DNA from 2 places in the Streptomyces sp. NPDC016677 genome. Region 1 is predicted to be linked to the other one. Evidence: riboswitches for the same ligand, from Rfam matches in the RefSeq annotation. Region 1 holds a riboswitch; the other holds the start of a gene.
The links. Region 1 has a riboswitch for glycine ahead of gcvP (aminomethyl-transferring glycine dehydrogenase). Riboswitches for the same ligand answer to the same signal wherever they lie in the genome.
Positions count from the first base shown of each region.

Region 1 (3,910 bases):
GGGTGCGGACCTTCCGGACCGACGATCCGGAGCTGGAGCCGGCGGAACCGCTGCCGTTGGTGGAGCGAAGACCCTCGGCTGCCGCCGGTCCGGTGGACGCGGTGGGGCCGTCCGGTGCGGGGTGACGGTCGGGCGGCGTGGGCGCGGGCGGCCTCGCCGGCCGTGCCGGAGGAGCGGGAGGAGCAGGGGCGGTCGGCGCCTGCCGGGGCCGGCGGCGCGCGCCGTGGACGCCGCGGAAGGCGCCGAGGTGCCGGGGCGGGTCGGCCGGACGCCCGCGAGCCGCGTTGATCCCGAAGGAGCGGTGCCACTCATCGTCGCTGGTCCCCCGCGCGGGCCAGGCGGGTGGCCGACGCCGCCACGTCCGGCGGCTCGGCGGTGACGGACGCGCCCCGTACCCGTACGCCTCAGGTCGTCTCCTCCTGGCCCGCCAGCTTGCCGAAGTCGCGGTCGGGCAGGGGGGACGGGGCGGCGATGTCGAGGCCGTAGTGGTGGTAGAGCTGGAGTTCCTGTTCCGGGGAGAGGTGGCGGCCGACGCCGAAGTCGGGGGCCTCCTTGATCAGCGCGCGGTCGAAGGGCACCCGCAGCGTGCCGTCGACCAGTTCGCTGGGCTCCAGGGGGACGAAGGCGTCCCGGCCGAAGAGGCCGGTGCGTATGGCCGCCCATTCGGGTACGCCGGTGGCGTCATCGAGGTAGACCTCGTCGACGGTGCCGATCCTCGTGCCGTTGCGGTCGAACGCCTTGCGGCCGATCAGGTTGCGCGGGTCGATGTCGGTACGCACGGGCCCTCCAGGTGGTCGCCAACCATCCGGTACATCATCCGTAAGCACTACAAAAGAGCACATTCGGATGTGCGGCCACTCGAAAGACCGTGCGTGGGCCTCGCTGGTAGGCTGGCGAGCGGCTGCTGACCCCGTGCGGGAGAGTCCTCCGGATACATCGGAGGCGCCGAAGGAGCAAATCCTCCCCGGAATCTCTCAGGCCCACGTACCGCACGGACGAGGTCACTCTGGAAAGCAGAGCGGGTGTCGACGGCTTCCGCTCTCACCGACGGTGAAAGCCGGGACGGCCCGACAGGATCCCGGTGAAGCTCTCAGGTCGAGATGACAGAGGGGGAGGCCGTCGGGGCACCCGTGCCGTGGGTGTCCCTCGCAGGTCGCGTCAGACCAGGAGGCCTCCGCACCATGACAGCCCACCGCACTCCGCTCTCCGAGCTCGAACAGGGAATTCCGTTCGAGCAGCGTCACATCGGCCCCGACCACGAGGCCCGGGCCAAGATGCTCGCCCAGGTCGGGTACGGCTCGCTCGACGAGCTGACGTCCGCCGCCGTGCCGGACGTGATCAAGAGCGCCGGCGCACTGGACCTGCCCCGGGCGCGCACGGAGGCCGAGGTGCTGGCCGAACTGCGCGCGCTGGCCGACCGCAACCAGGTGCTCGACTCGATGATCGGGCTCGGGTACCACGGCACGTTCACGCCGCCCGTGATCCTGCGCAACGTCATGGAGAACCCGGCCTGGTACACCGCGTACACGCCCTACCAGCCGGAGATCTCCCAGGGGCGCCTGGAGGCGCTGCTCAACTTCCAGACCATGGTGGCCGAGCTGACCGGGCTGCCGACCTCCGGGGCCTCGCTGCTCGACGAGGGCACGGCCGCCGCCGAGGCGATGGCGCTGTCGCGGCGGATGGGGAAGAACAAGAAGGGGCTGTTCCTGGTCGACGCGGACGCGCTGCCGCAGACCATCGCCGTGATCCGGACGCGGGCCGAACCGACCGGCGTCGAGGTCGTCGTCGCCGACCTCGCCGAGGGCATCCCGGCTCAGGTCGCGGAGCGGGAGATCAACGGCGTACTGATCCAGTACCCGGGCGCCTCCGGTGCCGTACGCGACATCAAGCCGGTGATCGACCGGGCGCACGAGCTGGGCGCGCTGGTCACCGTCGCCGCCGATCTGCTCGCGCTGACGCTGCTGAAGTCGCCCGGTGAGCTGGGCGCCGACATCGCGGTGGGCACGACCCAGCGGTTCGGGGTGCCGATGGGCTTCGGCGGACCGCACGCCGGCTACATGGCCGTACAGGAGAAGATGGCGCGCAGCCTGCCCGGGCGGCTGGTGGGCGTCTCCGTGGACGCCGACGGGAACCGGGCCTACCGGCTGGCCCTGCAGACCCGCGAGCAGCACATCCGCCGCGAGAAGGCCACCAGCAACATCTGCACCGCGCAGGTGCTGCTCGCCGTCATGGCCGGGATGTACGCCGTGTACCACGGTCCCGAGGGGCTGCGCGGCATCGCCCGGCGCACCCACCGGTACGCCGCCGTCCTCGCCGCGGGGCTCGCGGCGGGCGGTGTCGAGATCGTCCACGGCGACTACTTCGACACGGTCACGGCACGGGTGCCCGGGCGGGCCGCCGAGATCGTCGCCGCGGCCCGGCAGAACGGGGTCAACCTGCGGCTCGTCGACGCCGACCACGTCTCGATGGCCTGCGACGAGACGACCACGCGCGCGCAGATCGGCGGGGTGTGGAACGCGTTCGGGGCCGAGGGCGACATCGAGGCGCTGGACGCGGCGACCGGGGACGCGCTGCCCGAGGGGCTGCTGCGCACCGACGAGTTCCTGACCCACCCCGTCTTCCACCAGCACCGCTCCGAGACCGCGATGCTGCGCTACCTGCGCCGGCTGGCCGACCGGGACTACGCGCTGGACCGCGGCATGATCCCGCTGGGCTCCTGCACCATGAAGCTCAACGCGACGACCGAGATGGAGCCGGTGACCTGGCCCGAGTTCGGGCAGCTGCACCCCTTCGCCCCCGCCGAGCAGGCGCAGGGCTACCTCACGCTCATCCGCGAGCTGGAGGAGCGGCTGGCCGAGGTCACCGGGTACGACAAGGTCTCGCTCCAGCCCAACGCCGGGTCGCAGGGCGAGCTGGCCGGCCTGCTCGCCGTACGCGGATACCACCGCGCCAACGGCGACGAGCAGCGGACCGTCTGCCTGATCCCGTCCTCCGCGCACGGCACCAACGCCGCCAGCGCCGTCATGGCCGGGATGAAGGTCGTCGTCGTCAAGACCGCCGAGGACGGCGAGATCGACGTCGAGGACCTGCGGGCCAAGATCGAGCAGCACCGCGACGAGCTGGCGGTGCTGATGATCACGTATCCGTCCACGCACGGTGTCTTCGAGGCGCACGTCGCCGACATCTGCGCGGCCGTGCACGACGCGGGCGGCCAGGTGTACGTGGACGGCGCCAACCTCAACGCCCTGGTCGGCCTCGCCCGGCCGGGCCACTTCGGCGGCGACGTCTCCCACCTCAACCTGCACAAGACGTTCTGCATCCCGCACGGCGGCGGCGGTCCCGGCGTCGGCCCGGTGGGCGTACGGGAGCACCTCGCGCCGTACCTGCCCAACCATCCGCTCCAGCCCGCGGCCGGCCCGCAGACCGGCGTGGGGCCCATCTCGGCGGCCCCCTGGGGCTCGGCGGGCATCCTGCCCATCTCCTGGGCTTACGTCCGTCTGATGGGCGGCGAGGGGCTCAAGCGGGCCACGCAGGTGGCGGTGCTGTCCGCCAACTACGTCGCCAAGCGCCTGGAGCCGCACTACCCGGTGCTGTACACGGGGCCGCACGGGCTGGTCGCGCACGAGTGCGTCATCGACCTGCGGCCGCTGACCAAGGCGACCGGCGTGAGTGTCGACGACGTCGCCAAGCGGCTGATCGACTACGGCTTCCACGCGCCGACGATGTCGTTCCCGGTGGCCGGGACGCTGATGATCGAGCCGACGGAGTCCGAGGACCTGACCGAGCTGGACCGTTTCTGCGACGCGATGATCGCCATCCGCGCGGAGATCGAGAAGGTCGGCTCGGGCGAGTGGCCCGCGGACGACAACCCGCTGCGGGGCGCCCCGCACACCGCCGCCGCGCTGGCCGG
Region 1 is NZ_JBVHEO010000025.1:10,128-14,037, forward strand. It holds gene ACZ3IG_RS34895 (DNA polymerase IV) at 1-125, shown strand, start outside; gene ACZ3IG_RS34900 (PRC-barrel domain-containing protein) at 405-779, opposite strand; glycine riboswitch at 906-1,000, shown strand; gene gcvP (aminomethyl-transferring glycine dehydrogenase) at 1,182-3,910, shown strand, end outside.

Region 2 (3,910 bases), on a different contig from region 1:
GGCGGCGATCACGTGCTCCAGCGGGCCGCCCTGCTGACCGGGGAAGACCGCCGAGTTGATCTTCTTGGCCAGTTCGGCCGTGGAGAGGATCACCCCGCCGCGCGGGCCGCCGAGGGTCTTGTGGGTCGTGGTGGTGACCACGTGGGCGTGCGGCACCGGGTTCGGGTGCAGGCCCGCCGCGACCAGACCGGCGAAGTGCGCCATGTCGACCATCAGGTACGCGCCGACCTCGTCCGCGATCCGGCGGAACGCGGCGAAGTCCAGCTGCCGGGGGTAGGCCGACCAGCCGGCCACGATCAGCTTCGGCTTCTTCTCCTTCGCCAGGCGCTCCACCTCGGCCATGTCGACCAGGCCGTCGTCGCCCACGTGGTACGGGACGACGTCGTAGAGCCTGCCGGAGAAGTTGATCTTCATGCCGTGGGTCAGGTGACCGCCGTGGGCGAGGTTCAGGCCCATGATCGTGTCGCCCGGGTCCAGCAGCGCGAACATCGCCGCCGCGTTGGCCTGGGCGCCGGAGTGCGGCTGCACGTTGGCGTGCTCGGCGCCGAACAGGGCCTTGATCCGGTCGACGGCGATCTGCTCGACGACGTCGACGTGCTCGCAGCCGCCGTAGTAGCGGCGGCCCGGGTAGCCCTCGGCGTACTTGTTGGTCAGCACCGAGCCCTGGGCCTCCATCACCGCGGCCGGCGCGAAGTTCTCGGAGGCGATCATCTCCAGGGTGGACTGCTGGCGGCGCAGCTCGGCGTCGACGGCGGCGGCGACGTCGGGGTCGAGTTCGTGCAGGGGGGTGTTCAGGAGGGTCATCGCGAGGGCTCCTCAGCCGGCCGAGAAGGCGGTGTACTCGTCGGCGGAGAGCAGGTCGGCCGGCTCCTCGGCGACGCGCACCTTGAACAGCCAGCCGCCCTCGAAGGGCGCGGAGTTCACCAGCGACGGGTCGTCGACGACGTCCTCGTTGACCTCGGTGACCTCGCCGGAGACGGGGGAGTACAGGTCGGAGACCGACTTGGTCGACTCCAGCTCGCCACAGGTCTCGCCCGCGGTCACGGTGGCACCGGTCTCGGGGAGCTGGACGAAGACGACGTCACCGAGGGCGTTGGCCGCGTGCTCCGTGATGCCGACCGTCGCGACGCCGTCCTCGGCGGCCGACAGCCACTCGTGCTCCTTGCTGTAGCGGAGCTGCTGGGGGTTGTTGCTCATGGCTGGATTCTCCCGTAAGAGGTGGAGTGGCGGTGAATGAGGGGGATGCCGGAAGGCGGATGTGCCCGCTCCCGGCGCCGGTCGCTGACCTGTGGACCTGTGGAGCGGCTTGCCGGTGTCCGGCGCGGTCGCTTACTTCTCGCGCCGGTAGAACGGCAGCGCCACGACCTCGTACGGCTCGTGGCTGCCGCGGATGTCCACGCCGACCCCGGGCGTCCCCGGGGCCGCGTGCGCCGCGTCGACGTACGCCATCGCGATCGGCCTGCCCAGCGTGGGGGAGGGGGCGCCGGAGGTGACCTCGCCGATCACCCGGCCGCCGGCGACCACCGCGTACCCGGCGCGCGGGACCCGGCGGCCCTCGGCGACCAGGCCGACCAGGACGCGCGGGGGGCTGTCCTGGGCGCGGGAGGCGGCCTCGGTCAGCGCCGCGCGCCCCACGAAGTCGCCCTCCTTCTCGAACTTCACCACCCGGCCGAGCCCGGCGTCGAAGGGCGTCAGCGCGGTGGTCAGCTCGTGCCCGTACAGCGGCATGCCCGCCTCCAGGCGGAGCGTGTCCCGGCAGGACAGGCCGCACGGCACCAGACCGGCCGGCGCGCCCGCCTCGGTCAGCGCCCGCCACAGCCGCTCCGCGCCGTCCGGGGCGACGAACAGCTCGAAGCCGTCCTCGCCGGTGTAGCCGGTGCGCGCGATCAGGGCGGGCACGCCGGCGACGGTGCCCGGCAGGCCGGCGTAGTACTTCAGCCCGTCCAGGTCGGCGTCGGTCAGCGCGGCGAGGACGCCCGCCGCCTCCGGCCCCTGCACGGCGAGCAGCGCGTAGGCGTCCCGGTCGTCGCGGACCTCGGCGTCGAACCCGGCCGCCCGCTCGGTGAGCGCGTCCAGCACCACCTGGGCGTTGGAGGCGTTGGCGACGACCAGGTACGTGTCGTCGGCCGTCCGGTAGACGATCAGGTCGTCCAGGATGCCGCCGTCTGCCCGGCAGATCATGGTGTAGCGGGCGCGGCCCGGCCGTACGGTGGAGATGTTGCCGACCAGCGCGAAGTCCAGCAGCGCGGCGGCCTGGGGGCCGGTGACCGTGATCTCGCCCATGTGCGAGAGGTCGAAGAGCCCGGCCCGGGTGCGTACGGCGGTGTGCTCGTCGCGCTCGGAGCCGTAGCGCAGCGGCATGTCCCAGCCGGCGAAGTCGGTCATGGTCGCGCCGAGTGCGCGGTGCACCGCGTCGAGCGCGGTGCGGCGGGGCAGGGTACTGCTCATCGGTCGTCTCCCAGGGCAGGACGGCACGGGCGAGGAAGGCCCTCCCCATCTGTCATCGGTACCTGAGAGGTTCGCCGTGACCACGCCGGTCACCGGAGTACCGGTCGTGGTCAGGACTTGCACCTTGGGTGGGGCCGCCCGGACGGCGGCCCGCTTTTCAGATGTGCCTCGCCCGCGCGGTGACGGGGCCTGAGAGATTCAAGGGAGGAACTTGCTCCTTCGGCGCCCCGGCGACGACCGGGGACTCTCCCGCGCGGATTCAAACGGCCGGTATGCAGTTGGCGCGGCCACAGTAGCACCGCCCCCGGCACCGGCCCCGGCGCCGCCTTTGTGACCGGCTTGTGGCGCGGAACGAACGAAATCGCGAGACCGCGGCATTACCTTCTCTTTACACTCGACGGGGATGGAACACGTGAACCGCCCCAGGGGAGGACGATCACGGTGAACAGGACCACGGCGTACGCCACGACCTCGGGACTCGCGCTGCCCGAGCAGCACACGGCCCCGGCCCGGGAGGCGTGCGCCGAGCGGCCCGCACCCGTCGTCCGCGACCTGCGGGACCGCGCGGGCCGCAGCCCGCACGCCCTGCTCTTCGGCCCGAAGGACCTCGTCGCGGTCACCGGCCTGCCCGGCAGCGGCAAGTCCACGCTGATGGAGCGGACCGTGCGCGGGACCCGCATCGACTCGCAGGACTCCCGCGACCGCTGGGACCGGCGCATGCCGCGCTTCCTGCCGTACGCGGTCTACCGCCCCCTCGTCCGGATCGCCCACTACGCCGGGCTGCGCCGCGCCCTGCGCTCCGGCGAGGGCGTCGTCGTGCACGACTGCGGCACCCAGACCTGGGTGCGCCGCTGGCTGGCCCGCGAGGCCCGGCGGCGCGGCGGCACCCTGCACCTGCTGCTGCTCGACGTCGACGCCGAGCAGGCGCTCCAGGGCCAGCGCGAGCGCGGCCGGGGCGTGTCCCGGTACGCGTTCCTGCGCCACCGCACGGCCACCCACCGGCTGCTGAGCGCGGCCCAGCGGGGTGAGTTGCCGCCCGGCTGCGGCGCCGCCGTCCTGCTCGACCGCGCGGCCGCCGACACCCTGCGCCGGATCGGCTTCACCGGCTCCGACCGGTAGCCTTTTCAGCCACACCAGCGGTTCCCCACAGGCGGTAGGCGAGCAGATGGACTTCCCGGCGCAGGCGCAGGCGCACCCTCACCCGCACGGCGGATGGCCCGGCAACGAACTGGAGGAGGTGCTCTCCGCCGCCCTCGGCGTGCCGGGCGCCGGCGGCCGGATAGTCGAGGTCCTCGGCCGCAGCTTCGTCTGGGTTCCGCTGCCGGGCGGCGGCGGCCCGCGCAGCGGCCCCCTGGACCTGCCCACGCTGGAGATCCAGGGCCAGGCGTACGTCCCGGTGTTCAGCTCCGAGGAGCAGTTCCGCCAGGTCGTCGGCGCGCACATGGCGTACACCATCGCGCCC
Region 2 is NZ_JBVHEO010000008.1:284,055-287,964, reverse strand. It holds gene glyA (serine hydroxymethyltransferase) at 1-804, opposite strand, end outside; gene gcvH (glycine cleavage system protein GcvH) at 817-1,197, opposite strand; gene gcvT (glycine cleavage system aminomethyltransferase GcvT) at 1,330-2,448, opposite strand; glycine riboswitch at 2,488-2,615, opposite strand; glycine riboswitch at 2,616-2,710, opposite strand; gene ACZ3IG_RS23015 (AAA family ATPase) at 2,890-3,567, shown strand; gene ACZ3IG_RS23010 (enhanced serine sensitivity protein SseB) at 3,614-3,910, shown strand, end outside.
Region 2: it holds a riboswitch for glycine, as region 1 does, so the genes downstream of both, gcvT (glycine cleavage system aminomethyltransferase GcvT) here and gcvP (aminomethyl-transferring glycine dehydrogenase) in region 1, are expected to answer to the same signal.